DNA from 3 places in the Providencia sp. 2.29 genome. Region 3 is predicted to be linked to each of the others. Evidence: predicted binding sites of a transcription regulator. Region 3 holds the regulator's gene; each other region holds the start of a gene.
What was found. The regulator LexA, encoded in region 3, represses DNA repair genes until DNA is damaged. The targets are predictions, from matches to a motif close to TNCTGTATGTACATACAGNA.
Positions count from the first base shown of each region.

Region 1: a site for LexA is predicted at 1,952-1,971, ahead of I3B46_RS08560 (DinI-like family protein). Genes of this name have one in related genera too.
Region 2: a site for LexA is predicted at 3,465-3,484, ahead of dinB (DNA polymerase IV). Genes of this name have one in related genera too.

Region 1 covers NZ_CP065420.1:1,914,086-1,924,508, reverse strand. The annotation lists gene I3B46_RS08575 (DUF1345 domain-containing protein) at 1-651, shown strand, start outside; gene I3B46_RS08570 (GNAT family N-acetyltransferase) at 744-1,154, shown strand; gene I3B46_RS08565 (GNAT family N-acetyltransferase) at 1,198-1,773, opposite strand; gene I3B46_RS08560 (DinI-like family protein) at 1,988-2,248, shown strand; gene I3B46_RS08555 (MipA/OmpV family protein) at 2,323-3,123, opposite strand; gene I3B46_RS08550 (hypothetical protein) at 3,146-3,388, opposite strand; gene I3B46_RS08545 (response regulator) at 3,564-4,241, shown strand; gene I3B46_RS08540 (sensor histidine kinase) at 4,231-5,592, shown strand; gene I3B46_RS08535 (cysteine hydrolase family protein) at 5,691-6,281, shown strand; gene I3B46_RS08530 (D-amino-acid transaminase) at 6,291-7,139, opposite strand; gene I3B46_RS08525 (DUF308 domain-containing protein) at 7,461-8,036, shown strand; gene I3B46_RS08520 (mechanosensitive ion channel family protein) at 8,702-9,964, shown strand; gene I3B46_RS08515 (DMSO/selenate family reductase complex A subunit) at 10,265-10,423, shown strand, end outside.
Region 2 covers NZ_CP065420.1:1,025,293-1,035,715, forward strand. The annotation lists gene I3B46_RS04500 (glycerophosphodiester phosphodiesterase family protein) at 1-396, opposite strand, end outside; gene I3B46_RS04505 (RNA polymerase sigma factor) at 423-953, opposite strand; gene I3B46_RS04510 (TonB-dependent hemoglobin/transferrin/lactoferrin family receptor) at 1,031-3,331, opposite strand; gene dinB (DNA polymerase IV) at 3,506-4,561, shown strand; gene pepD (beta-Ala-His dipeptidase) at 4,635-6,095, opposite strand; gene gpt (xanthine phosphoribosyltransferase) at 6,358-6,822, shown strand; gene frsA (esterase FrsA) at 7,001-8,251, shown strand; gene crl (sigma factor-binding protein Crl) at 8,322-8,723, shown strand; gene proB (glutamate 5-kinase) at 8,839-9,942, shown strand; gene proA (glutamate-5-semialdehyde dehydrogenase) at 9,945-10,423, shown strand, end outside.
Region 3 covers NZ_CP065420.1:465,412-475,834, forward strand. The annotation lists gene plsB (glycerol-3-phosphate 1-O-acyltransferase PlsB) at 1-1,397, opposite strand, end outside; gene I3B46_RS01995 (diacylglycerol kinase) at 1,524-1,898, shown strand; gene lexA (transcriptional repressor LexA) at 2,035-2,658, shown strand; gene zur (zinc uptake transcriptional repressor Zur) at 2,825-3,340, opposite strand; gene I3B46_RS02010 (fimbrial protein) at 5,479-6,036, shown strand; gene I3B46_RS02015 (fimbrial biogenesis chaperone) at 6,117-6,863, shown strand; gene I3B46_RS02020 (fimbrial protein) at 6,847-7,416, shown strand; gene I3B46_RS02025 (fimbrial protein) at 7,432-8,001, shown strand; gene I3B46_RS02030 (fimbrial biogenesis chaperone) at 8,019-8,723, shown strand; gene I3B46_RS02035 (fimbria/pilus outer membrane usher protein) at 8,819-10,423, shown strand, end outside.

The DNA of each region.
Region 1 (10,423 bases), 1.4 Mb from region 3:
CATATTCTCCGTCATGCATTTCGTTCACGGCCTCGCTTTATTATCTCTTTGCTTGTTGCATTGACTACCTTTTTCGCTCTGTTGCCATATCAAGGCACTATGATGTGTTTGATCCTAAGTTGGAACGCCTTTGCTTGGATCTATTTACTTTTTCTCTTTGCTCGAATTATTAATCATAAAGTCAAAGATATACGCAAAATAACCAGAGTTGAGGATGAAAGTGCGCGTATGGTTATATTTTTTCTCGTCGCGGGCTGTTGTGTCAGTTTATTGGTGTTATTTTTTGCGTTAGGGGGCCATGGCGATTTTTCGCAAGATGATAAATTTGTTTCTTATGCACTAACGGCTTCAACACTGATTTCTTCGTGGTTACTGCTTCCTACCGGCTTTACCATGCACTATGCACATTTGTATTACAGTAATTCAGATAAACAACAGCCATGGTTGCGGTTTCCTGATAAATTGCTTGAGCCGAGTTATTCCGATTTTATGTATTTCTCTTTTACTATTGCCGTCGCGTCACAAACAGCGGATGTTGAAGTTGCCTCAACTCCTATGCGTCGTGCGGTATTGCTACAGTCCGTTATTTCTTTTATTTTTAACATGGCAATCTTAGGGTTATGTATCAATATCTCGGCAAGTTTTTTCTAACGTTAATGAGGCTTATTTTCACGCCGTCTGAATCAGTTACACGCTAATAGCACAAAGACAGCGGCATGATAATTATTAAAAAGGAACAATGATTGGATTATTTTCGACTCGCCACACCACAAGATATCGAAGCACTGAAACACATTGATAGCGTAGCGACTGCTGAACGAGCCCAAAATATTCAGCAATGGGTTAATGAGAAGAATTGCTATCTCATCGAACGCCAGAGCCAAATTATTGCCTATGGCGTTTTACATTACCGCTTTTTTGGATGTGGATTTATTGAAATGTTGATGGTTGATAGCGAATTTCGGCGACAAGGCATAGGCTCACAGTTAATAGAACAGCTTAAATTAACTTGTGTGACTCCAAAACTATTCACCTCAACCAATCAATCAAATGTTTCCATGCAAAGATTACTCGCGAATGCTCAGTTTATTTCGAGTGGAATAATAGAGAACCTTGACGAAGGCGATCCTGAATTGATCTATTTTTACCGATGAACACCTTCTACCACTGAGCAAACATAATGTTTAATTTAAAACCTTATAACAAAGAAGCGTGCATCACTACATTTGTCAATTTTTCATTAAATTGCTGATAGGTTTGCGGGTTTATCTTTGTTGGATAACTTAAAATTTCCAATTGATGCGGTGCATATTCAGGATGATAACTTGGATGGGCATGTTGATATTCATTTTGCTTAAAGCCGCAATGGTGGTAAAAACGCAGCCTTTTCTCACTAATTTCATCGATAACAGGGTCGATTTCCAGAATAACCCGACTCACTTGTTCACAGAAGCCGCTTAGCACTTTTTGACCGTATCCCTTTCCCCGTAAATTAGGCGATATAGCAAGGTGTTCAATATAAAAATAATCACCAATTTTCCAACTTCCTACAAAACCAATAAAAACACCTTCATCAGAAAAAGAGTACAAATAATAATCTTTATGTTTAAGTATACTTTGTCGTCCTTGATAACTTCTTTTTTCATAAGCTGGGAATGACAAATCGTAGAGGCCATTGACCTTTTCTATTTCTATCGAATCTTTCTCTGTTAATCTCGTGACGGTCAGCATTAAACTAAAATCCATTATTTTACAAACAAACCCTGTTAGCATACCTATTATCTATTACTCGGCAACTGATTTTCACTTTCTCTTGGGGTAAGAAGCTAATATAATCATTTGTTTTTCATAGATAAAAATAGATAATTACCTCTTAAGGATAACAATCCTTTGGTCTTTTAAAAAATATTATCATTCTGATATTGACTTTATCCCTCTCTCAATCTAAAAATACTGTATATGAATACAGTGTTAGGTAGAGGCGATTATGTTACGCATTGAGATTTTATTTGATAAAAATGCACCACAAAAACCTAGTGATATTATCTTGCAAGCACTTGAAACTGAAATTACTCGTAAACTTAGCCCACAATATCCAGACATGATAACGCGGGTTGCTTTTAGCTCTAGCCAGCGAATTAATATTTCAGGCACCAAACTTGCGCAAGATAAGGCTCGTATTGAAGAGATATTAGAGGAAATTTGGCTGGACGATGGCTGGATCCCTGAACAAAATTCAATGGATTAGGCATGTGGTCAATTAAAGGAATGTCTGGCTAAATTAGCTCAGCATTCCTTTGCCACTATCTAAAATAATACGTTTTAAAAAGTGTATTTTATTCCAGCTAAACCAACCCATCCTAAACGCTGCTCAGTAAGCGTGCTTTTCGCAGCATCTCCAACTAGGTAATAAGCACCAACGCCAGTATAAAGCGCGGTGTCTTCATTTAGGTTATAATTTAATATGGCACCACCGTGAATATCTTTAAAGCCACTTCCCGCGTCATATTCATTAAAGCGTGAGCGACTTGCCTGCTGTTTTGATACGCCAAAATAAGCTTGATTATAAGCTTTATTTCCCCAGACCGTCGCTAACGTATATTCAATATCCCACTTGCTATTTATTTGGTAATTACCAATACCACCGATTTCAACGTTCACTGTTCTACCAATATTTCGCCCCCCATAGTGGCGATCTTTGGTTGCCATGTCTGCTGAAACATAAAGCTGGTAGTTATTGATTGAGTAGTTGACTGTGGCTCCTACGGTCATTGAACCATCTAAATCGCCCATCCCTTTGAGATCTTCATTTTTATTGCCCAAAATCCCTATTTTTTCATCTCGTCCGGCATCATAGCCAATTCGGCTAGAAAACGTGAAGTTATCTGTTAAACCAATTGCCCATTCCGCCCCTTCTAATCCAATACTAAATACACCATAATCATCGGATATATAGCCATAGTTAATATCAACTGTCGGTGAAAATAGGTATTTATTGGATCCCTCATAAGCGGGCATTACTGAGCCACCAGCTCCTAATATCAGCATAGTTTCCCCTGCCATGACAGCACTATAGGGTAATAATGCCGCAACCAAGGTTACCGCTGAACACAATTGTTTCATTAGAAGTTTCCTATCTTATTTATTAATAAATTTTCTGCCTAATAAACGTTTTGATTTCCTTCATCGGATTAGTACCATTCTTTACTTCTTTAGTGATTTTCTCATTTGCAATGCAACTTTTTATTTTTGTACAAGCATGAATTTCGTTTATTGAAACCGCTGGAAATAACCTTTCCTTCGGCAAATTAAAATTTTTCCCTATTAAAATCATTGAGATAAAAATAACCGTAACGAAAGCTGTGCTCTCAATAAGTTGTAATTTCATTTTAGTTATTCCTATAACTGCAAAGACGTTAAAATAATAATCTTATTACTCATTCATACCTTAAAAATGGGTTAAACAAACCTTAAGGCTTTATTAAATCTCACGTTGAATTGACCTTGATTATATTGTCGGAAAAATGTTGCCTGCTTATACTGCTCGCCAGAGAGGTGATAAAATGAATATTCTATTAGTCGAAGATGATCTCCAATTAGGCAAAGCACTCTGCCGTGGCTTAGAACTTGCAGGTTTTAATCCACTTTGGGTACGGTTACTTTCGGATGCTAAACAACAACTCAATTCCCGTAATTTTGATCTCATGCTCCTAGACTTAGGATTGCCTGATGGTGATGGTAATGAGGAATTAATCGCATGGCGCCGCTCAGGCCAATCAATACCGATTATTATTTTGACCGCACGTAATCAGATGGATAATTTAGTAACCAGTCTAGATTCTGGTGCCGATGACTTTTTAACCAAGCCATTTGCCATGCCAGAGTTAATTTCTCGTGTAAAAGCGGTCAGCCGCCGTATGGCAGGTTTTTCATCGGAAATTTGGCAATTGGATAATCTGCAATTAAATCCAATCAATCACCAAGTGCTCTTAAATGATCAGCTTTTGCTACTATCAGGCAAAGAGTATCAACTTTTATATGAATTAGTGAAAAATGCCGATAATGTAGTTCGCAAGGCCGATCTTGAACAGCGCCTATTTGGTTTCGATGATAAAATAGAAAGTAATTCGCTTGAGGTACATATTCACAACTTACGACGCAAGATAGGTAAAGATCGCATTATCACTATCCGCGGCATTGGTTATTTACTTAAAAAAGAAGCTCAGCCAAGTGAAAGTTAAATCCTTTTTTATTTACACCTTTTTCTTACAGATAAGCTCAGTGGTTTTACTGTGGGGGCTGCTCGTTGGCTGGCTACAATTTTTTTATTTACCTAGCATTGATGATGATTTTAACCGGCAACAACAAATTGTTACCAAAGGCTTTGCTGATACTTTAGGCGCCGTTACCAATAATCCTGAATATTTTGATCGTATCGCCACCTCATTACAAAAAATGTATACCGATGCGATGGAAAATGGCTTGGAAGTCTCCTATAAGCCTTTTGTTGTGATCCGTAATCAACATGGTGAAGTGCTATACCGTAATAGCGATAAAATTAATATAACTGACAATATTACGTTCAATGAATTACAAGCACAGCAACCAAATTGGCACTTTACTGTGTCATGGAATGACGCGCACACCATTGAGGTGATCCTTGGTGAATCCTATTTTGACCGTAAATCAATAATTGGCAGCCCTGCAGAAGGCACCGCAATACCTTTATTATTTATATTAGGTATCATGCTAATCGCTATTATTGTCACCGCTTATTTCAGTTTGCGACCACTCAGACAAGCTGCAACTATAATCTCCAGCCGTAAGCCGGGGAATTTGACGCCAATTGAAGTCAAAGAGCAATATAAAGAAATCCGCCCTATTATTACTGCTATCAATAATCTCATGTTGCGGGTCGATGCCGCCAACCAGCGCGAAAAACGTTTTATGGCAGATGCCGCCCATGAACTCCGAACCCCTATCGCTGCTGTGATTGCACAATTGCATTTATTGATGCAAATAGACAATGTCAAAGAGAGGGAGGAGATTGTCAAAGATATGCAAGCCGCTTTAAATCGGGCAGCTTCATTGTCTCACCAACTTATTGATTTAGCACGCTTAGAAGCTGAAGACTTTTCTGTCAATAAAGAGCAAATTAATATACCTACTTTAATTTCCCATATCACTTCATCACATGTTCCCCATGCGATTAGCCAAGATATCGATATTGAATTACAAAGTCCTGATAATGTTTTTATTACCACCGATAAACTTGCATTGACCACTATTTTTACCAACTTGCTGGAAAACGCGATTAAATATAGTGACAAAAAAGGCAAAATTAAGATCACCATTAGAGATTTAAGTCCGTTCGGTGCCACTATAACCGTGCAAGATAATGGTCGAGGGATCCCTGAAGAAAGTCGCCAACTTATCTTTTCACGTTTTTATCGTGTACCCGGAACAATGGAAACAGGAAGTGGCCTTGGGCTTTCCATTGTCCATAATCTTGCGACAAAAATTGATGCGACTATCCGAGTGACAGATGGGTTAGATAAGAAAGGTGTTGGATTTATTATTGATTTACCTTAATAATAATTTTGCCATTAAGATCATAGAGCTTAGACCGTTTTTTGGGCTATAATTTAATTCTATAAGTCTTTTTACTTATTTTGTTAAAGGGAAGGCTCATGTCTCAAGCATTAATTATTATCGATCTCATTGAAGATATTATAGGTAAGAATGGATTATCAAATACCAGTTACCTACAAGCGCAAGAACGTCATGTTGTTGAGAACGCTAATCAAGCGGCTGCTTTTGCACGTAGCCACAACATCCCTGTTATTTGGGTCAAGGTTGGGTTTGCTGATGATTATCAAGATATCCCAGCAGGCTCTCCGATGTTTCACCGTGCAAAACAGCTTAACGCATTAAAATTAAGTAGTTCTGGTTGTCATTGGGTTAAAGATCTTGATGTACAGCTCCGAGACCTCATTATGATTAAAAAAGGCGTTAGTGCATTTACTGGAAATCAACTTGCACATTGGTTACAAGAAAATCATATTAAACAGGTTATTTTTGGCGGAGTGAGTTCACTACTCGCAATTCAAAGCAGCGCTCGCCAAGCCCATGATCTTGGTTATCAAGTTACCGTCATTGATGAACTTTGTGCAGCAGCAAGCTTAGAGTTGCATCAACAAAGTATGCAAGCATTACAAGGAATGGCCACCGTTTCTTCACTCTCAGAATTTTTGCAAGGAAACGTCAAACCATCCTACTGATTATTGTTTTTATAGTGCTAACATTTTCTGGATATAAATATCGCGAAGCCGGAGTGCTAACTGCCCTGGCTTGCCCCCAGCAATTTTCTGCCCATCAATTTCAATCACCGGCCAAACAAGTGTTGTTGATGAAGTAATAAACGCTTCCTTAGCAGTTATTGCCTCTTCAATGGTAAATGCACTTTCTTCAACCGCTAAGTTTTGTTCTTGCGCAAGGGTTAAAATGGCTTGCCTTGTAATGCCGGGCAATATTTCATGGCTTAAGCTACGTGTTTTAATTTTATTTTCAGCGGTGATAATAAAAAAATTGCTGGAACTGCCCTCTGTTATAAAACCATCTTTGACAAAAAGGGCATCTTCAACTCCCTGAGAGCGGGCATATTCTTTTGCTAAACATGCTGCAAGTAATGCAACTGTTTTAATATCACAACGCTGCCAACGAATATCCTCAAATGTCACAACTCTAATCCCTGTTTTTACACGAGGGTTCTCAATAATAGATACCTGCTGAGCAAAAAGAACCAATGTTGGGGGGATCGTTTTATCAGGAAATAAGAAATTACGTTGCCCTGCATTTCCACGTGTTAATTGTAAATAGATGAGGCCTTCAGTGAGGTTATTTTTTTCAATAAGTTGCCGATGAATATCAAATAATACATCCTCTGTATAAGGTAGTGCTAATTCCAATTCATGACATGACCGTTTTAACCTTGCTATATGGTTTTTAAAATCAATTAACTTCCCGTTAATGACAGCTGTTACCTCATATACAGCATCGGCAAATAAAAACCCACGGTCAAAAATTGATATCGAGGCCTGCTCCTCTGGGATAAACCGCCCATTGATATAAGTCATCATAGCGTTACTTTTCCTTTTCAAATTGCACACACCAAGTTATGTGATGAAATAGAGATCGACAGCCATGCCACACAATAAAAACGTCATTGTTGCAACAAAATCCATTTTAGACGCTCATTAATTGAGTGTTTTTTATTGATGAATATTAATGTGAGATCAAAATTCATCACTTTTAGATTGATTCTCTAGTATTAACAATAGTCATTGTTGTTATTTTTGTGAAATAGCTATTGAACTAAATGCTAATGCCCTATATTTTTAAAATTAATACAAATCAACCCCGTCAACTACTCTTTATTTGACATAAGGGAGAGCCTTATCATGCTTAATATCAATCCAGATCAACTTAAAAACCTTGCAGAGTCACAATTAAAAGGTCATAGAACGATTATTTATCTCGTTGCCTTATTATTGCTCATTGGGGGGATTGTCTGTATTACTAATCCGCTTGTATCTGGGATCGTATTCAGTTCTTTCATTGGCGTGGTGTTATTAGTCAGTGGCGTAGCCGTTATTTTGAATATTTTCTTCAACCGACTCTACGCGAATATGTCTATTTTATTCAGTTTAATCGTCGGTATCGCCTACCTTATTTTAGGTTATGCGTTCCTCTCAGACCCACTACAAAGCTTGTTATTTCTCGCCATTTTTGTCGCTATTTTATTTATTTTCGGCGGGGTCATTCGGATCTACGCAGGTACTAAGCTGTTTAGTTCAGCAGCCGGAATGATGAATATTTTGATTGGTATTTTAGATTTTATCATCGCCTATATGCTACTAAGCGGAAATGCTCAAACTTCCATCACCCTATTAACCCTGTTTATTGGTATTGAATTGCTCTTTAGCTCTTTCACCCTGTTCCTACTGGCTGGGGCCTTAAAAAGCACCAATAAATAGCCCATGATTGATGGCGAGTTTCCCCCTGTTACCTACCTAACAAACTCGCCATCAAATATTTTTTAAAAAATAAAATAATATTTAATCCAAGCTTGACTTTCCTTTTCCAATAGTTAAAATGCCATCAAGTGATCTAGATCACACTTTAACATTTGGAGTTCCCATGCATACCCTTAAAGAATTTATTAGTGATGTTCAAGAAGTTATTGAATTACTTGCTAAACGTTTTATGTAAGACAGCGCATATTTTATTACCTCATCTTTAGCGTTCTGTGCATATTTTTTTGCAATACAGCCTTAACTCATTAAGGCTGTTTTTTTATCCAACAATAGCGTTAATCACAGTTGCCCCCATATCACCGATTCCTCTACTTAGTCACCATAAATAACTAAATGAGATATGCCGCCTATTGACGAGCCATATCTTGTCAATACAGTCAGCCGTTTTTATTACCTGCTAATTAAGCCTCTATAGGTTTATTTAAGGCTCACATTTCGCTTTAAACGCATATTTTCGGCTTATATTTTTGGCTATCTTAGATTGTTTCGCTATTATGGGTGAGTTTTGGTTAAATTTATGTTACTATCTATAAGTTGTCTATAAAGTGGAAAATTGAACTAAAGCATCTTTCAGCACAATGGATGCCAATAAAGAAGGAGAACACATGCAGCAGCAACTGCTAGACTGGGTACGCCAGTTCAACCAAGATTATGCCGAAATTGCTTCACTGTTAATCGTATTAGGCTTAATTCTTGTTGTCGCCTTAATTTTGCATTTTATTCTGCACAAAATTATCCTTCCTCGGATAGAGAAAAGTGGTCAGAAAAAAGGCAGTGGCTGGCAACGTCAATTAACCCAGTTTAATCTATTTAATCGCATTGCGTTTGTTATCCAAGGTGTTGTCGTCAACATCCAAGCCGTTCTATGGCTTCATTCAGGCTCTACCGCACAACAGATATTAAGTGTTGCTTCACAGGCTTGGTGCTTACTGTTTGGGTTACTTACGTTTTTCTCTATTCTCGATATTTTGCTTAGCGTATTACAGCGCGCCGCAAAAACAGCTCACCTGCCGTTACGTGGGATCTTCCAAAGCGTAAAACTTATCGCATCCGTACTCATTGCAATTATGATCATTGCACTGCTAATCGGAAAATCCCCTCTGATCCTACTCAGTGGATTAGGTGCAATGACGGCGGTCATGATGTTGGTCTTTAAAGACCCAATCATGGGGTTAGTCGCAGGGATCCAACTCTCTGCAAACAATATGGTTAACATTGGCGATTGGCTTGAAATGCCTAAATATGGCGCCGATGGTGCTGTCACCGACATTGGTTTAACAACCGTTAAAGTGCGTAACTGGGATAACACTGTTACAACTATTCCAACTTATGCCTTGATTTCAGACTCATTCAAAAACTGGAAAGGGATGACTGAATCAGGGGGGCGTCGTATTAAACGTAGTATTCGCCTAGATACCACGAGTATCCATTTTCTTGACCAAGAGCAGATTGACTCTTTAGTTAAGGCGAATCTTTTAGAGCCCTACATTGGTGATAAAATTTCTGAAATTAAAGTCTTTAACTCGTCTATTCCCGAAGATAGAGTGACACCACTTAACCAGCGTAGGCTAACCAATATTGGTACTTTCCGTGCCTATGTTGAAGCTTATTTGAAGGCACATCCTAAAATCCATAAAAATATGACAATTATGGTAAGGCAGCTTGAATCTGACTCAAATGGGTTACCTATTGAAATTTATGCCTTTACCAATACCACTGTTTGGGTTGAGTATGAAGGGATCCAATCTGATATCTTTGACCATATTTTCTCCATTCTGCCACAGTTTGAACTGCGCGTTCACCAGTCACCAACAGGCACAGATATGCGAGCTATCGGTCAAACAGTCACTGGATCTAATACCCAATAGTGATTAATTAAGTTAATTTATGGTATTACAACTTAGGTAGTAGTTTTTAAGAGGGGGAAACCCCTCTTTTCCTCTATTTCTCTCACCTCCCTATATAAATAGTCACATAACGATAGATAATTTAAATGCGACTATCCCCTCTAGATAATAGAAAAAATCCTTTAAAAATTAATGTGATAATAATTAATTTCCTCTAATTTATCAGGGATATTGTTGATGTAGGTCATGTTGCTGATGAGTGACTTTTTTTAACATATAAAACAAGAAAGTGATGTCGAACTTTACATATAGGCAATGTCAATGCATAAAACAAATAAAAATACTCATTTTGGAGAGCTGAGTCGGAGGGAGTTTATTCAAACCTCTGCAACGGTTGCTACCGCTGCTGCTGTTGCAGGCTCAATCACTCTTCCTTTTACCGCTCAAGCAAAAACACCAGAGATCATGCCTGATGAAGTC
Region 2 (10,423 bases), 560 kb from region 3:
TTTTTTAAGAACGGATCCAAGTGTTGGGATCGTGGTTTGCTGTAAAGGTAATTGAAGATGAGCCTTTTTATTAAATTGATGGGCGGCATTGAACGTTGTGAGTTGTTGAGCGGAGTAATCGGAAATAACCCCTTTTTTATCGGTTAATGCCTCTAACTGGCTTGGCCGATATAGAACAAGTTGATTATCTTTAGAGAGTTGGACGGTTAGCCAAATAATATCGGCGCTATTTTTTTTAGCCAGTTCAATTGCATAAAGCGTATTTTCTGGCGCATCTGCCGTTCCTGCTCTATGGGCAACAATTTGTGGTGATTGAGCGGCTGCACTGTAGCTGGCAAGAAACAATAAACTGATAGCCACCCCTTTTTTAATAGATGGCATTGCTGTTTTTGTCATATTTATTACCTATAATAATAGTTATCTCAATGAGTTAAATACGTTTCAGTGAGCTCTTTTTGTAATACTTTTCTTGCTACTTGTAAGTAGTACTTGATTGAATTAGGACTAACTTTTAACTGAGTTGCAATTTGTTGGTATGTCATCCCTTCAAATTGCGCGAGTAAATAAGCTTGTTCCATATTTTCAGGTAGTTTGGCAAGTTGCTCAGACAGTAATTGCAATTGCTCTTCGACTACTAACTGAGTTTCTAAATTCCACTCTGGCTCAGGCTCCACCAGCAAACGTTGATATTCCGCTTCGATGCGTTGCCGACGATAAAAATTAGCGATGTTGCGTTGTGCCAGTGTGTACATAAAGGCTCTCGGAAATTGCAAAGTTTGGCAGCGATATGTTTCAATCGTATGAACAAAGACATCCTGTAAAATTTCGTTTGCGATATCGCTATCAGGTGTGCGCGCAAGAATATAGCGAAATAGGCTAGGGGCGTGCTGTTGCAAAAGTTGGCTTTCTTCTGCCAAGTCGCTATTTTCTATAGAGGGGGTGTGTGTTGTCATAAATAAAAATAATTATTATTATCATTTTTATTTTATTGTCAATTATGGACTCTCAGAGATGAGAGTCCATCGATTGCTTAGAAGTACTTGGTGATACTTAAGCGAACATCACGACCAACGCCTGAGACAGACTCCCCTAAGTAGGGATAGTAGTCACGGTCAAAGAGGTTAGTCGCGGTCACTCTAATATTGGTATCTGGAATAAATTCAGGCTGCCATTGCGCAAATGCACCATAGAGTGCATAGCCTTTCGACTTTGGGTATCCCCATGAATCGGCTTTAGGATCTCTATCTGCGGGAGAGCGGACTTGATGACCAACAAAGTCACCGGTGAGACCAAAGTTGGCATTCCATTGAGGGAGTTTATACCCCAACATAACATGTAAAGTATCTGGTGGGATCTCACCAATCCATGTTTTTTGCCCAAACCAAGGGTCTCGAGGGGAAGCGTCACGTTCACCCTTGATGGCGGAGTAGGCCATTTTACCGAATACATTCGGGCTATCATAAAATAGCTCAATTTCTAAGCCCTCAATGGTGTAACCGGGTAAGTTACGGTAATTGGATAAGGGGCGACCACAATCGCCAGTACCATTTTTCTTGGCTTCACAGTATTCACCACGGCGGCGGAATATCTCATCCTTTCCTCTGTTACGAAAAAGCGTGGTTCGTATCTGCAGCTGATCATTGGCCTGTATGACTTGATCAAAGTCGAGTATTGCGCCTAAACGTACCCCATCCATGCGCTCCTTACCCAAGTTTCGACTACTTCCGGTTAAACTACTATTGGCAAATTGCACCTCATATTGTTCATCAATAACAGGTGCACGCCATGTGCGGCTAACATCCCCGAATAAAGTGAGATTCGGTGTCGTTTTCCAAAGAATGCCTAAGTGAGGTGAAATACCACTATAAGTGACAGAACGGTAGTCATGACCAATTAGCGGGTCTTGCTCCATATAGGTTGCGGCTAAGTTTCCTTTACCTTTGTTCTGCACATAGTCATAACGTAAGCCCGGTGTGACAGTGAGTGTGTGCCAACTAATCGCATCTTGGAGATATACACTAGTGGTTTCTTGAACACCTGCTGGCATAAATTGTGGCTGATAATAACCATAGTTATATTTAGGGTTTTTCGCTTTTCCCGCATCAAACATCAAAATACCGCGATCATTTTTATGCCAACGAGCACCTATAGTAAGTTGATGTTCTAAACGACCAGTATCAAATAGACTTTCATTATGGATATCAAATAGCTGATCGGTATAGTCAACCCAACTTTTATTCCCTAAGCTGGAGGTTAAGTATTTTGAAGCATTTTCTGGTCGGGTATCATGCTGTTGACTCTTAGACCAAGCATAAGTTGTCGTTAGGTTGATCCAATCACTATTTTCAGGGATATAATTCCATTTCACACTATAGTTTTGATCTTGTTGATCCCGTTGGACCAATTTGCGTTTTATCGCACCGTCAAAACCATATTGCTCAATCTCTTTTTGCGTTGGTGTTGCTAACTCATCTCGTTTGGCTGCCCAAGGAACTAAGTTATCCGATTCGGAGCGCATTGCCGATAGACTGAGCGTGTGTTCATCATTGAGATAAAGGTTGGTTTTCAGTAAATAAGAGAGTTGGTCAGCTTGCGAAAAGCCAAATCGAGTGCCATCGGGGCGGCGTAAATCATCCCCTTTTCGTTTACTGACATACAGCAAACCATCTGCAACGCCATTTAATGTTTTACCATATAGTGCTGAACTGTAAATATTTTGGCGATCATTAGTGTGATAGCTATATTTGAACATAGCGCCAAAATGTTGATCGGCAAGTAGTAAGTCTGCGGGATCTTTGGTGGTAATTTTAACGGTTCCGCCGAAACCACCATTACCATCCATAATATTATGTGGTCCTTTATCTACGTCAATGCGTTTAATCAGCTCAGGCTCGATAAACACAGAGCCTTGGCGATATTTTTCAAACCCTTTAGGGGCATCATCAAGGGTCACTTTGACATCTTCCACATCGCCCATGCCCCAAATATTTAGGGTTTGTCCACCGGGGCGAGGTGAACCTGATGAGGAGATCCCCGGTAGCTGATCAACTAATTCTGCAAGGTTATTAGCTTGAGTACGCTCAATATCCTTCAGTTTTAATACAGAGCTACCGGCACCGACACTGGAATTTAAATTACCAACAACAGAGAGCGCGGGGAATTGAACGACATCATCTTGTTGTTTTGTCTGTTTAACCTCTTCCGATGTACTTTGCGCAAATGCAGAGGAGGTAACAACAAGTAATCCAGCCAGAGAAAGGTGATTAAATGTTGATAAAAAGAGATGTGTAGAGTTATTGATTTTAAACCATGAAATATAATTTTTATTCATTATTTTCCTACTAATTAACCATTCTATAAACATCTTTAATGAGTCGTTTTGAGGTGGTTTTTTGGGTAATAAAAATAATAATTATTTTCATCTATGTTGCTTGCTTGAGGAATAATTGCACAGTCTATAAATATACTGTATATTTGAACAGTGTTGTTTGTCGATCAGATTGCTATGCGTAAAATAATTCATATCGATATGGACTGCTTCTATGCAGCGATAGAAATGCGTGATGACCCAAGTTTGCGCAATATTCCAATTGCCGTCGGTGGGAGTGCTGACCGCCGTGGTGTCATCAGTACCGCGAATTATGAAGCGAGGCGTTATGGCGTACATAGCGCCATGTCAACGGCGGTTGCATTAAGGTTGTGTCCTCATCTGAAAGTTGTACCGGGTAGGATGGCCCTTTATAAAGAAACCTCTTTACATATTCATAAAATCTTTTCCCAGTATACGGATTTAATAGAGCCTCTTTCTTGGGATGAAGCTTATTTGGATGTCAGTGAGTGTGAGCATTACCACGGCTCAGCGACATTGATTGCCCAAGCCATTCGCCAGCAAATTTTTGATGAACTGCAACTCACTGCTTCGGCAGGGATAGCCCCAATAAAGTTTTTAGCCAAGATAGCGTCTGATCTAAATAAACCGAATGGCCAATACGTGATCACGCCTCAAGCGTTGCCCGACTTTGTTTGGTCATTGCCATTAAAGAAAATTCCTGGGGTAGGGAAGGTAACCGCACAAAAATTACTCGATATGGGGCTAGAAACTTGTGGTGATGTACAAAGTTATGATGTGGTTAACTTAATCAAAGTGATGGGGAAATTTGGTCAAGTCCTGTGGGAGCGTTGCCATGGAATTGATGAACGCTCAGTCAATCCCGATAGGCTACGTAAATCTGTTGGTGTCGAACGCACACTGGCAGAAGATATTCAACATTGGGAAGATTGCTTACCATTACTTAATCAATTATATGAAGAGTTGGAAGTCAGGCTTATGAAAGTGAAACCGGACCGCCGTATTGCTCGGCAAGGGATAAAAATGAAATTTAATGACTTTCAGCAAACAACTCAAGAGCATGCTTATCCCATTTTAGACAAGCAAGACTTAATATCATTAGCTAAGCAAGTGTGGGAGCACCGCCGTAAAGATCGAGGTGTTAGGCTAGTGGGCCTGCATGTAACGTTATTAAGCCCACAGATAGAAAGGCAATTATTACTAGATTTCTAAAAAACACCCGCCATTAATGACGCTGATCCCATAAAGCTAGACCGTTCATTAAGACGGGTATTTGAAGAAACAATTAGTTTTTAACAGGGATCGCTTTTAAGACCGCTGTTAATAATTTCCAGTATTCACCAACACTGGCGATATGTACTCGCTCATCAGGTGAGTGCGCACCACGAATGGTTGGCCCAATAGAGACCATATCCATATCAGGGTAAGGCTTCTTGAATAGACCACATTCCAGACCTGCATGGATCACCATTACATTAGGAATTTTACCAAACAGTTTTTGGTAAGTTTCGCTAACTAAATGCATAACGGGTGAGTCTGCATCGGGTTGCCAACCTGGGTAGCTGCCTTCTGCACGGTATTGTGCTTGTGCGAGCTTGCTCACCGATGTCAGCATATTCACGACATAGTTTTTACCGCTGTCGATTAATGAGCGAACGAGGAAAATCACTTCGGCTTTCTCTTCCGTCATCGTGACAACGCCTTCGTTAAGTGAGGTTTCTACCACACCTTTTGCGACATCGCTCATGCGGATCACGCCATTTGGCGCCGCATTTAAGAAGAACACAAAGCGTTTTTGGCACTCTTCAGTCAGCGCTTTCAAGTTGCTTTGAGTTTCTTCTAATAAAAGAACTAAGTTTGGCTCAACAACGGCCAGTTCATTTTTTAAGATGTCTTCATAGCGTGCTCTTAGGGCTGTTAGTTCAGCGACTTTATCCGCTGGAACAGCGATAATCACATGCCCTTCACGAGGGATAGCATTACGAACGGTTCCCCCAGTGAATTCTAACAGTTTTAAACCAAGCTCTTCTTGGTGGCCCGCAAGGAAGCGTGCCAACAGCTTGTTAGCATTACCTAAACCTAAATGAACATCACCACCAGAGTGACCGCCTTTTAAGCCTTTTAATGTCATGGTGAAGGTTTTGTAGCCTTGCGGTACGGCTTCACGAGTGAGGTCAAATGTTGTTGTAAAATCAACACCACCCGCGCAACCCATATAGATTTCGCCTTCTTCTTCTGAGTCAGTATTGATCAGAATATCCGCTTGTAGCCAACCTGCTTGTAAGCCAAAAGCACCGTCCATGCCTGTTTCTTCGGTCATGGTTAACAGTACTTCAAGTGGCCCATGTTCAACGCTATCATCTGCTAGCACCGCAAGGGTAGATGCCATTCCGATACCGTTATCTGCACCTAAAGTTGTGCCTTCTGCCGTGACCCACTCTCCATCAACGTAAGGGCGGATAGGATCTTTGGTAAAATCATGTACCGTGTCATTATTTTTCTGCGGAACCATATCTAAGTGTGCTTGCAGCACAACAGGTTTACGATTTTCATAGCCAGGTGTTGCCGCTTTGCGGATCAAGATATTACCGACTTGGTCACGTTCTACATGAAACCCTTTTTGTTTTGACCATTCGATAATGTGTGTTGCTAGCGCTTCTTCATGATGAGAAGGATGGGGAATTGAACAAATTTTGGCAAAAATATCCCATAATGGCTGTGGTGACAATTTGGCTAGTTCAGACACGTTAGATCTCCTTAAGCGACTTTGGTCTTATTTATTTTTAGCTACTTATTCTGCTTAAAAGGTGTGGCACAGATATTCAGGCCACACGATTGATTTTCTCAGCATACACCTAATTGTTATAAATAGTCAGTGTAAATCATATTAATTCATCACAATTATCCGTTTTTGCTGGTTTTTGCTGTGTCAAATCACTATAATCTCGCGCAACCTTTTTTCCGCAAGACACATTTCAGTATTACTCAGCAGTCGGGACCCGAATTTTATGAGCGAAAAATATGTCGTAACGTGGGATATGTTGCAAATACATGCCCGTAAACTCGCACAACGTTTATTACCAGTCGAACAATGGACCGGCATTATCGCGGTTAGCCGTGGTGGCCTTGTACCAGGTGCACTTCTTGCACGTGAATTGGGTATCCGCCATGTTGATACCGTATGCATCTCCAGCTATGACCATGACAACCAGCGTGAATTGAAAGTCATTAAACGTGCCGAAGGTGATGGGGAAGGTTTCATTGTCATTGACGACCTCGTTGACACTGGTGGTACTGCAAAAGCCATTCGTGATATGTACCCGAAAGCACATTTTGTGACAATTTTTGCAAAACCAGCAGGCCGCCCATTGGTGGATGATTATGTCGTTGATATTCCACAAAACACGTGGATTGAACAGCCATGGGATATGGGCGTGGTGTTTGTAAAGCCTTTGTGTGAGCAAGATAAATAAACCATAACGGTTTTGAGTTAGATCTAAATGACAGGTAAAAATAGCGCTAATATGGGGTGTGCCCTTTATTATGATGCTTAAAACATTATTACCTAATAAAATTAAACACGAAACGTTATGATAAGGGGGATGCAATGGCATTCCCTTTTTATTTTAGCTCAACCGACAGGTTATCAGGATGACTCAACAAAATCTCTCCGAAAAACTGTTCAAGCCAAAAGTTAAGCAAACTGAAACATCAACATTAGTTTCTTACTCCGCTTATAGCGCCCCTATTGTCAATAGCCATTCGGCATTAAGTGGTGCCCAGCACGCGGGCTGGTATCGTATGATCAATCGCTTGTTGTGGATTTGGCGTGGTATTGACGCTTTAGAAATTGAAGAGGTTTTGAGCCGTATTGCGGTAACAGAAGCCGAACGTAGTGATGAACATTTACTTGATACCATCATTGGTAATCGTCGCGGTAACTGGTGCTTTGAGTGGTCTCATCAAGCCATGCAATGGCAACAAAAAGCCTTGCAGTTTGAAGGAGGAGAAAAAGCCAGTCGGGCATGGTTGCGTGCTGCCAATTTGTACAGTATTGCCGCTTACCCTTTTATAAAAGGCGATGAATTAGCGGATCAAGCGATTCTCTTGGCATGCAAAGCCTATGATAGCGCCGCACAATTTTCGCGTTATAAACTGAAAAAAATCGCGTTTAAGGTCGATGGTAATAAAGAGGTATGTGGCTTTTTACATATCCCTTCAACGGGTCAGGGGCCTTATCCGACAGTCATGGTATGTGGAACGCTGGATAGTTTACAAATCGACTATTGCCGTTTTTTCCGTGACTACCTTGAGCCACTTGGTATTGCCATGTTGACATTAGATATGCCGTCAATTGGCTATTCAATTAAATATAAGCTATCCCAAGAAACCAGTGAACTCCATGAACAAGTGGTTCGCCAGCTAAACACAATCCCATGGATAGACCATACACGCTTTGGCCTTGTTGGGTTGCGCTTTGGCGCCAATGTCGCTTTAAGGCTTGCCTATATGTGCCCTGATAAAATCAAAGCTGTCGCTGTCTTAGGGCCAGTTGTACACAGTTTATTGCATGAAGAAAAATATCAGCGCGATATTCCACGTATGGAGCTGGATGTTTTCGCCAGTCGTTTAGGAATTTATCATGTTGATGGTGCGGCATTACGGCATGAATTAAGTTGCTATTCATTAAAAAATCAAGGGCTTTTAGGGCGTCGTTGTCGTGTGCCTATGATGTCGGTTTATTGGAAAGGTGATATTTATAGTCCTAAAGCAGAATCCGATTTGATCAGGCGTTCATCAATGGATAGCCATATATTAACCCTGCCAGAGACACCTGTTTTTGAAAACTTCCAAAAGTCACTGAGTGAAACAACAGATTGGTTAAAAAGTAAAATTGTTTAATTTTATTTAATAACTTGATTATTTTTTAACTTTTGTTAAAAAGGGATCTTCTCAAAAAGGAGATCCTTACATGGCGTTACCTACTGATTACTCTAATGGGAAGTATTTAAAGAAGTTTTCTGCTTTAGGACCTTATCTACGAGAAAAGCAATGTTTAGATGGTTGCTATTTTTTCGATAGCCTAACTGTTTGCGTTAATGTCAATTCAGCACCAGAAAGACGCGAGTTTTGGGGCTGGTGGATGCTATTATCGCCAAATGAAGATGGATTTGAGTATTCATACCATTTGGGTTTGTACAATGTTCATGGTACTTGGCAAGATAAGCCACTGAAAGATAATGCAACCCTTGATATCATTGAGCAGAACCTCATATCCTTCCATCAATCCCTTTCCAAACAACTTTCTGAGCTTGAGCTATCTTTGTTTCCTTCCGCAAAAATGGCAGAATTTAAATTGGAATTAAGCGCATAAAATTGTTTTAAGCCAACTTTTGTTGAATTTAGCGTTATGCCTGTTGGCATAACGCGCGCCAACTGATAAAAATGATACCTAATTTGTATTGATTAATTTTAATGGCAGAAAAATGATGAAAAATAGCCAGACACTTGTTGTTAAATTAGGCACTAGTGTATTGACCGGAGGCTCACGGCAATTGAACCAAGCTCATATTGTTGAGTTAGTCAGGCAGTGTGCGCAACAATATCAAAAAGGGCATCGTATTATTATTGTCACGTCTGGCGCTATCGCTGCTGGTCGTGAACACCTTAATTACCCCGAACTTCCAGCGACAATCGCGTCGAAGCAGCTTCTTGCAGCGGTAGGGCAAAGCCGCCTTATTCAGTTATGGGAACGTCTATTCTCTATTTATGGTATTCATATTGGGCAGATGCTGTTGACACGGGCCGATCTGGAAGACAGAGAGCGCTTTTTGAATGCCCGAGATACATTGCAGGCTCTGCTTGATAATGGCATTGTGCCTGTGATTAATGAGAATGATGCTGTCGCAACCGCTGAAATTAAAGTGGGGGATAATGATAATTTATCAGCCCTTGCCGCTATCCTTGGTGATGCTGACAAATTGCTATTATTGACAGATATTGAAGGGTTATTTGATTCTGACCCTCGTAGTAACCCGAATGCAAAACTGATCCCAGAAGTGTATGGCATCAATGATGAATTGCGTGAAATGGCGGGGGGAAGTGTTACTGGTTTGGGGACGGGGGGGATGGCAACTAAGTTGCAAGCCGCCGATGTTGCAGGAAGAGCAGGAATAGATGTCATTATTGCGGCAGGTAATAAGCCAGATGTGATCAACGCGGTGATTGAAGATATTCCAGTAGGCACGCGGTTTTATGGGCAGAAAAACCCAATGGAAAACCGCAAGCGTTGGATCTTTGGTGCTCCAGCGGCTGGCGATATATATATCGATGATGGCGCTCAACTTGCTATTATGGAAAAAGGAAGCTCCTTACTGCCGAAAGGCATCAAAAAAATTGAAGGTGATTTTTCCCGTGGTGCCGTTGTACGGATACGGAATATGGCAGGTAAAGATCTTGCTCACGGGGTCACTCATTATAATAGTGACGCTTTAAGAATGATTGCGGGCCATCATTCACAGGAAATAGGCCGCATACTGGGCTATGAACATGGCTCTGTAGCTGTCCACCGCGACGATATGATAGTGGGTTAATTATGTTAGAACAAATGGGAAAATCGGCTCGTGAAGCCTCATGGCAACTCGCCCAATTAAGTACAAAACAAAAAAATGCGGCTTTAGAGCAAATTGCTGATCTACTGGAACAAGAAAGTGCAGCGATTCTTGCCGCTAACGAAAAAGACATAGAACAAGCTCGTGCAAATGGGATGTCGCCTGCACTGCAAGATCGTTTATTACTAACGCCAGAGCGCCTAAAAAATATCGCGGATGATGTTAGAAAAGTGTGCCAATTAGCCGATCCTGTCGGGCAAGTGATTGATGGCAATCTGTTGGATAGCGGTTTAAATTTACAACGTCGCCGTGTGCCACTAGGGGTTGTTGGGGTGATCTATGAAGCTCGCCCAAATGTGACCGTTGACGTGGCTGCTTTATGCTTAAAAACAGGTAACGCGGCGATTTTACGTGGTGGTAAAGAAACGCATAATACCAATTTGGCTATCACAGATGTGATCCA
Region 3 (10,423 bases):
TGGCCTAAGTTACGTAATTTACGTAGGCCGCGAACCATCGAAAAGAAGCCTTCTTTCTCTTTTTCAGCACCACGTAGCTCTTTGGCATAGGTTCCCACTTCCAGAACATTTTCATAGCCAATATAAACGGGCACGATCGTAATAGGACGAGAGTCGCCACGTAGCATCGCTTGTAGCGTCATCGACAAGGTACCTGTTTTTGGCTGAAGTAAACGGCCTGTACGGGAGCGGCCACCTTCAACAAAATATTCAATAGAGTAACCCCGCGCAAATAATTCACTGAGGTACTCACGGAATACGGTTGAATAGAGTTTATTACCTTTAAAGGTTCGACGAATAAAGAAAGCGCCGAGGTGACGGAAAATAGGCCCCGCTGGCCAGAAATTCAAGTTGATACCTGCCGCGATATGAGGAGGAACTAAGCCTTGATGATATAAAACGTATGACAGCAGCAAGTAATCCATGTGGCTGCGATGAGAAGGCACATAAACGATTTCATGACCATCTTGCGCCAATTGGCGAACCCGCTCGGCATGCTGAACGTTGATCCCTTGATATAAGCGGTTCCAAGTCCAACTTAACACTCGGTCAGTAAGACGTATCGCTTCATAAGAGAAGTTAGCGGCAATTTCTTCCATCATATTGACGGCATTTTGCTGAGCTTTCTTCAGTGGAATTTTTTTGCTACGGGCTTCGTCTTCAACCGCCTTTTCAATGGCTTTTGAGGTTAGCAGCTTATTGAATAGCTCTTGGCGAACAGGCAATTTAGGGCCAACAGCAGCAAGGCGTTGGCGTGAATAGTGAATACGCGCGACCCGTGCAAGTTTATTCGCAATAATAGTATCTGTGCCATGTTCTTGCGCCATCAAGCCCATCGACACTGGAGGGGAAAAGCGAACAAAGCTATCTCGCCCAAGCCAGATTATGGCAAAGAACTTTTGAATACCGTTAAGTAAACGCAATGGCGGCGCCGGTGTATGCCCTTCACGCCCAGGAGAGCGACCGAACATGACAGAAGCCGGTAGCATTTGGATATCAAGATTCGGATTACTACGATGCAAATCTAAGTAGGCATGGAATACCTTCACCGATTCTTTACGTGGATTAGGAGAATAATAACGAAATACTCTAGGGCCATCATCAATAAAGACGTAAGCCGGTAATTTAGTGCCATTAATGTCATTATCGACCAAAGGATCAGGTAGGCCGATAGATAAGCATTGGTGACGTAATGTTAAAAGGTCAGATTTAGAATGATATGGCAGCACATATAATGTGGGCCGACTGGTGTCCAATTCAAGTTCTGAAATAGGGTCCGTTGGAACGAGTTTGCTCTTTACCAGTAATTTAAGTGGTAAATTCAACGTGTTGTAATATATTTTACGCCATAGTGACATAAATGATTATAGCCTCTTGTTAACAATGCTTCGCAAGCATACCAGAAATCAACTGGCAAATCTGTTACTGACAATTAACTTTGACCGCAAAAAATGATTATTGTTTTGTAATTTTGAGGAATAAATATGGCAAACCAAACTAAGGGATTTACGCGTGTAATTAAGGCTGCGGGTTACTCCCTTAAAGGGTTGAAAGCAGCTTGGGTCAATGAGGCTGCATTTCGGCAAGAATCCGTTGCGGCAATACTTGCTGTCATTATCGCGTTGTGGCTGGATGTTAGCTATATCGACCGATTATTATTGATTAGCTCTGTTGTACTGGTCGCTATCGTAGAATTAATTAACAGTGCAATAGAGGCGGTCGTGGATCGTGTAGGAAGTGAATATCATGAGTTGTCTGGACGAGCGAAAGATATTGGCTCGGCGGCTGTGTTTATCACGATTGGGTTAGCTTTAGTTATTTGGGCGACGATATTGTGGCAGCATTATTTCGTTGGCTAGTCAGAAATTATCGAAAACAGAGCGATTATCGGTGAGATTACTGGCAAATATGGCATTCGAGTGATTTAAGTGTTTCAAATCTTCATTTACCTGTATATACTCACAGTCTGACTGTATAAACAAACAGGGGAACGAAATGAAAGCACTGACCGCTAGACAACAGCAAGTTTATGATCTGGTGCGCGATCACATTTCTCAGACGGGTATGCCACCTACACGTGCTGAAATAGCAGCAAGCCTTGGTTTTCGTTCGCCTAATGCGGCAGAAGAGCATCTTAAGGCCTTAGCTCGTAAAGGGGTGATAGAGATTGTTTCAGGGGCTTCTCGTGGTATCCGTTTACTGCTTGAAGAAGAAAATGATCCTGAAATTCAGGGGCTACCTTTAATTGGGCGTGTCGCTGCCGGCGAACCTTTATTAGCGCAAGAGCATATTGAAAGTCATTATCAGGTTGATCCTGAGCTATTCAAACCACATGCTGACTTTTTATTGCGTGTTAATGGGATGTCGATGAAAGATATCGGGATTATGGATGGTGACCTGTTAGCTGTTCATAAAACACAAGATGTCCGTAATGGGCAAGTGGTTGTGGCGCGTATTGAAGATGAGGTTACGGTAAAACGCTTTAAGCAACAAGGTAACCGCGTTGAGTTAATCGCCGAAAACCCAGAGTTTGCACCTATTATTGTCGATTTACGTCAACAAAATTTCACTATTGAAGGATTAGCGGTAGGTGTGATTCGCAATGGTGATTGGTGTTAATATTGGTCTTATAACCACCCTTCAAAATATTGCTGGCAGATTTTACTGTTTTCTAATATCAACCTAGGTTTGTCACTAGGTTATTAAATTAGATAAAAAGTCTGCCACTCTATTTAAGTGCTCCCTCAGCAAGTACCTACTATCAGCAGTAATTCTACGCCACTTCTTATTTCTTCTTTGTGATAACCGGTTGCTCATGGTTGTGTTCACAATGTTCATGATCCTGGCAAGTGCTGAGTTCGTAACATTCATGACATAATCCATGATTTTCTACCACAGTGTGTCTCAGGTGAAATTGGTGGCTGTTTGCAAGAGACATAATTGCTGTTTCAATTGTTGTGCAATCACTCTCTGTGACACTTCCGCAATGATCACAAATCAACATTACTGAGATATGACTCGGGTTATCGAAATGGTGACAGATAACATAACTATTTGTTGATTCTATTTTATGAATAAACCCTTGCTCTATTAAGAACTCTAAGCCTCTATAAATCGTTGGTGGTTTTGCTTGAGGCTCTACCTCTCTTAATAAATCTAATAAGTCATAAGCACTGATTGCGCCATGTTGCTGTGCAATCAGGCGTAAAACAGTTTCTCTTTGCGGTGTGAGCCGAACGCCTCTTGATTGGCAAATTTTTTCGGCCATCACTAGCAGTTTATCTTCACTCATTTTTTTCATGGTAATTGACCTTACATCAAAACTGAAAATTGCTGTTGTAAACAAGTTTACCATAACTTCATTGCAGATAGAGATGGAAATAAGAAGAGAGCAAAAGGGCTAACATAGAGAAAAATAGTTATTTATCAAAAACAAGAATGAAAATTTTAATCCGCAATATCGGACAAAAATAGAGTCATATTACATTTTAAATGTATCGCTTGAGGTTAATTGTCATAACACAGTTTGGGCGTTTTTCTTAACCGTCAGTAATTGTGAGGCTTTAGGCTAGGCTTTTCTGTTAGACCGATGTTTATCGGTAAACGGCACAAAACTGCCGATTTTGGGATGCTATAACCGTCTACGGTCATTAACCTTATAAAATTAAGGTGTAAAATTTAAAATTATGCATTTTGTTTTTTGTATCTCAATAGCGGTTAAATATTCTATTTAAGATGTCTTATTTAATTAAAATAAAGCGATAATTTGTGACTTAAGGTACTTTGTAAGTATTTTTTCGTCAATAGAAGCAACAATCACTAGGCTATTATGGGGAGTGTCTTTTTATGAATAGTTAAAAGGTCGTCTGCAATATCAATAAACTTCATTAGTGGATAATTAATTTGTAATAAAAAATTAGTAGAGGCATAAATAGAGTAGTATTTACTTAGTTATATATTCTAATGTATTTATTTAGCGAATATTGTTTCACTGCCCGTGACCCACATAATCAAAAATAAATCTTGAGTTTCATATCACTTTATTTTTCTAGTTATAAACTCATACCGCGAGAAGTCTTTGAAATACTTCTATCATCTTCTTTATAGATGAATATCTTTATATTCTCTCACTTCACCCTTAGATAAAGGAATATCATCGTTCACTACTAAGCGACTGCATATGAGGCATGTTTCCCCTATCTATATAGGAGAACAGCGTTGATATGTTTAGGATTATCATGGTTTTTTAAAGGTAACGATTAGAGATAGAGCATTGCTATTGAAAAATTACTCTCTTGAGTGGAGATACATCTTTGTATCTAAGTAAAGTAATGCCATAAGTTTAATTAAAAAATAGCCATTTGGTGAAATTCTAAATAAAACCAAAGGGTAATCATTACACTCAAAGCGGATGACACGAAAAGTAAAGAACTGTTACATTTAGGGTGAATGTCAATTAAGACTTATCTTACAACAATTCAACCACATAGATTTAATTATCTTCTTTTGTGTGTAAACTAGTGTTAAGTATTGTTAAATTATAAAATATAGAATTTTATTTCAGCACGTTCCTTGTTTATAGTTTTATATGTAATGAAATTATTTCAAACAAATGGATACAAATGTAAATTTTTATAAATTATTTACCTTTTATAAATATAAATTAATCCAATTTTGATGGCTAAAAATATGATTTTTTAGCTTTTGTGGTTGTTTATTCTTTTGTCTTGGTGTTTGTAAATATTATATTTTGTTTGTAGTGCTTTTTTGTTGTGTTTTTGACAAAAGATATTGTTGCGGTAATATTGGAACCAGTTGATGAGGATGTTTGGAAATATTCTTCATATTGAAAAAGATAATTATGCTACTACGTTTTGCTTTTAGAGAAAACGCGATTAGATAAAGATTTTGATATCTTCCAAATATAAGAAAACTCCTAACATTAAATATGTTCCTGATGTTGGCTATTATCTTTGTCTAGTTAATAGTTAATGAAATGACTAATTAACTAGGTTGAAAATTTTATCCATATAGCTATTTCTATATTGGCCATCACTTTCCTTTATAGGAATAGTATTTTTATTTTTTACTATAGGCGGTGCTCAGGAGTCTATTACTGGATAGCTGAAAGCTAACAATAAGTTAAATTCAAGAGCCACTAGAACCGTAAAAATACGACTACTTAATATGTGTTTTTGAGTATGTAAGTAGAAAGGGTAGTGCCTTTTTTAGAGTCAATTTTTTTGACTTGCCTTTAAAAAGGGGATTAAAAGGATTTTTTTAACCCTAATGGTGTTAGCTAAATAGGCTAATGCTGATTATTCAAGTTTATATTCAAAATTTTAGGACTGGATTTACAAGGATGTAACGAATTTAAATTTGAACATTAAATAACAATGTCTTTCACTACTACATGTTATAAATACAGAGGTATTTAAAATGTTATTCAACAAGAAACTAGTAACAATCGCAGTATTAGCAAGTTCAATGGTAGCTGGTTCAGCATTAGCTGCTGATGAAGTAGGTAAAAAAAGCACTGAAGTACGTTTCAAAGCTCAATTACGTGCGGCTTCTTGTGATGTAGCTTCAACTGCGGAAGGTTCTGTAATTGATTGGGGTACTTTTACTCTTGACCAAACTAATGGTAAGAATGTTAAAGACCAATTAGGTTCAGATAAAAACTTCAACCTGATCCTGACTAACTGTTCTAAAGCAGCAGCAGAAGATGCAGCTATTTTCGTTCATGCAGAAGGTAAAGAATCTCCACTATTCCCAGAGTATTTTGCAAACACAGGTGCTAAATCTTTAGCAGTTGCATTATCTTCAGGTGGTAAAGATATCAAACCAAACGTAGACACAGAGCTGAAATTCTCTAACGCTGTAGATGTTAACGGTAGCACTACAATTCCTGTATTGGCTAAACTTTTACTGACTCAAGTAGGTGTTGCTCCTGATACATTAAACGTACCAGTTACTTTCTCTGTATCTTATAACTAATACTGATAAAGTTTAGATAATGGCATAAGAGGCTATTTACAGCCTCTTATTATTGAAGATGGAAAATGTAGGTTTAGATAATGCAAACAATAAAACTAAAACAAAGAAATTTGAATTTTTCGATAGATAATCTGCGATTGTTAATTTTACTGTTTGTTTTTATTTTACCATTTATTTCCGCGCAGTCATTTGCGAATGGTGGAGTAGGGTTAAATGCTACAAGATTAGTCTATTCTCAAGGAGAGGAAAGCATTTCTATTAGTGCAAGAAATAATACGAGTATTAACTATCTTGCTAAATTTGCTATAACCCAAGAGAACGGTGGTAAAAATGTTCCTTTCGCAATTTATCCACCTTTAGTTAAAGTTGATAGTAAAAAAAGCCAAGATATTAGAATATTTATACAGCCTCATAGCCTACCAGTAGATAGAGAAACAGTTTTTTACTTTACAGGCACTATGATCCCCTCAACTAATGGACCAGCAACAGGTGCGGGTATCAATATTGGCTATAATAATATTATAAAATTATTCTATCGTCCTAATAATTTACCTATATCAATAGAAGATGCATATAAGAAGTTAGTGATTAAATCCTCTCCATCAGGTGTAGTAGTTGAAAATAACTCTCCTTACTACATAAATCTAAATAGATTAGTGGTTGGTGGAAAAAAGGTTAGTTTAAGCCTACAGAAAAAGAATACCATGATTGCGCCATATAGTTCTTATAGCTATACAGTCGGTGGAGGTTTGAATAATAAGCAAGCTACATGGGTTGTAATTAATGATCTAGGTGGCGAGGAGAAATATGATGGCCAAATACTTTAAATACATCAAACTTGGTTGCCTAGCGTTACCGTTTTTATTGGGTTTTAATAGCGTTGCAAATGCAGTTAAATTTGAAGTTAAAGGTAATATCATTAAAGGCTCTTGTAAAGTTGTCTCTCCTACATTAGATGTTACTTTCAATTTACCGATACAGACCAACACAATAAAAGAAGCTGTTACAGATAAAACGCATGTGAAGCAATTTTTATTTGGTTATGAATGTGATAGCTTTGATTTTTCTAATGGAAATGCGGGTGTACCATATCTGATGAAAATAACTTCGGGCAGTGGTACTGAAGTTAATAGCATGAATAAAATCTATCCTACTAATAATATAACAAATGCAGCGTTTGTATTATGGTCTTGTAAAGACGATGAGTCCAGCTGCAAAATAGTTGAACTTTCAAAATCAGAACATGTACCTTTTACTATAAAAGGGAATGGTAAAGCAGAAAATTTATTCGAAGTTAGTGTGGTTAAATTAGATGGTGAAAGTTCTTTAAAACCTGGAGAGTTGCTTTCCTCTATAGATATTACGTTAGAGCAACCATAATAAGGAATTATTATAATGAATTTTAAGAGAAATAATCTTATATTTGCGGTTACTTTAGGCGTGTGTATGTTATTTGGAAATGCAAATGCAAAGGATAAAGAAGGGGTAGACATAGAATTTAATGTGACTGTACCTAAAAATACATGTGATATCCTTATTGAAGGTACTTCACAGAATGTCATTGATTTTGGTTCAATCGCTTTGGCAAGATTAAAGTCTGATTCCGCTGAGGGAAAAGTTAAATTACCTTTTTCGATTAAATTAGCGGAGTGTAAAAATAATGACTTTGCTAATAATTATATTACTTTAGATGGTAACTATGTTGTTGAAAATAATGGATTCTTAGATGATCCTGGTGAGAGAACTTTTGCTATAAGAATCAGTGATAAAGAAACAGCTACGCAAGCTGATGATGTCTTTTTTGATAAAAATAAAAACAAAATTTGGACCAATATTCAAGAAAATGTCATGGAAAAACAGTTTTATGCCTATTTAATGTGCAAGAATGGGGTTAAAGACTGTGCATCTGACGCAAACATTGGTCAATTCAAGTCAACGTTCACGTTAACTTATATGGTTGACTAACTAAATTGGTTTTTCTAATGTTTAAAAAAATACTGTTCTTGATAGCATTACTGATGACATCCAGCGTATTCGCGAATGGAATATCTCTAAATAAAAGTAGAATTATTTTTTCACATAAGGATGTGAGTCAAGATATTCAACTTATAAATGACTCGAATCATCCACTCATTGTTCAAACAACAATGTTGGGCGAGGATAAAAAATCTCAGAATAATAATTTTATTGTTTTACCTCCTTTATTTAGAGTCGAAGCTAATAGTGGATACTCAGTAAGAATTAGACCCAATGACTACTCTAATCTACCTAAAGATAGAGAGTCGCTCTTTTACTTTAAGGCAAGAGCTATACCGCCAACATCAAAAAATAATGAACAAGAAAATAAGCTGAGTGTTGTATTTGTAACGGCGATTGTTATCAAGGCTTTTTATCGGCCTGAAGGTATATCCGCCCCTAAAACCTCGGATTATGAAAAAATTACTATCAATAAAAATAATGGTAAATGGGTTATTGATAATCCTACTCCATTTAATATGACTATTGTCGATTTTACTTACAATGGTAATGAGTTAAAAGAAACAATACTAATTCCACCCTTTAATAAATATGTTTTAGATAAAATAAAATTTAATGGCGAGAAAATGAGCGGTGGATGGCGTTTTATGAACGATTATGGTTCTGCTACTGATGTATATCACTATAAATACGGATCTGTTGATAATTAATAAATTTTAAAGGTGCTTTAGCTTTATATATCTAAGAGTTTCTAAATTATTAACGATTAACTTTGGGAATATAAAGGCAAATAAAGGTCAGTGAAATGGAAATGAAATTATTCAAAATAAGTATGTTATCGTCACTAATTTTTTTGTCTCTATATTCCTATGGTGACGATTATTTTGATCCAACAATGTTAGAAAGTCAGTTGGGGGTTGACGCATCTCAGATTGACTTATCTAAATTTACTGCAACGAATAGTGTGCCTCCTGGTGAGTATTTGATCACTGTTGAAGTAAACCGTAATATTCTGGGTAGTAAAAAAGTTAATTTTAAATTAAACCCTCAAGGTGAGGTTGTTCCTGAGTTTACTCCAAAACTTTTGGAGGACTGGGGCGTGGCTACTAAAACTTTACCGAGTTTCAATGGCGTTAATCCGGATACCTCTATTTTAGACCTTTCTAAATATATTCCAGATGCTACGGTGACACCTAACATCCAAAACCTAAGATTAACGTTAACTATTCCTCAAATAGCTATGGATAACAAGGTACAAGGTTATATCGATCCTAGCTTATTAGATGATGGTGTTCCTGCATTATTTTTTAATTATTTTGTCAGTGGTAACAAAAGCAGAAATGACGCAAATGAAATAATTAAAAATGAAAATATGTTTGCGAACATCCGTGCAGGGTTAAATGCAGGACCTTGGAGGTTAAGATCAAATTTAGCATATAGTAAGTCTAAGGGAGAAAAAGACCAAACGAATTTCTCTAACACTTATGTTATGCGTGCACTACATTCTATCAAATCCACTTTTTCTGTCGGGGAAATCAGCTCAGGAAGTGATGTTTTTGATGCCGTTCCATTGAAAGGGATGAAAATTGCATCTGATGAGCAAATGTTACCTAGTAGTATGAGAGGTTTTGCACCTGAAGTTAGAGGTATCGCGCAGTCAAATGCAATGGTCACTATCCGCCAGAATGGTTATATTGTTTATCAAACTTATGTTTCCCCTGGTCCGTTTGTCATCAAAGATATTTACGCTACAGGAAACGCGGGTGACTTAGATGTCACCATTAAAGAGGAGAATGGTACTGAGAAAACATCAACAGTTGCCTTCTCATCTTTACCTGTGATGCTTCGTCCTGATGGTTATAAATATGAGGCCGTTGTAGGTCGTTATGATGGTGGATATACCAAAACCTCTAGAGAATCTGATTTCTTTTTAGGGTCATTTATTTACGGATTACCTACAAATAGCACACTATACGGTGGGCTATTGATGGCTAAAGACTATTTTTCTGCTGCGGCAGGTCTTGGAATATCTTTGGGAACATTTGGGGCGTTATCTGCAGATATCACCCATGCGACAGCAAATATGGATGGTAATCTTGGTGATCGTTCAGGGCAGTCATTCAGAATAAGATATTCAAAAAGTATGGCATCGACAGGGACATCTGTTGACTTGACAGCTTTACGTTATTCAACTCGTTCGTATTTTAGTTTTGCTGATTTTAATAACTATGACCATAAGCTAAAAGATAATGTGGCACCGTGGTTAAATCAACGTCAACGTAGTAGCTTCACGACGGCACTAAGACAGTCGTTAGGGGAGTACGGAAGTGTTTATATCTCCGGTAGTATTTATGACTATTGGGAAATAGATAGGAAAGTGAAACAATTATCCATAGGATATAATGGTTCA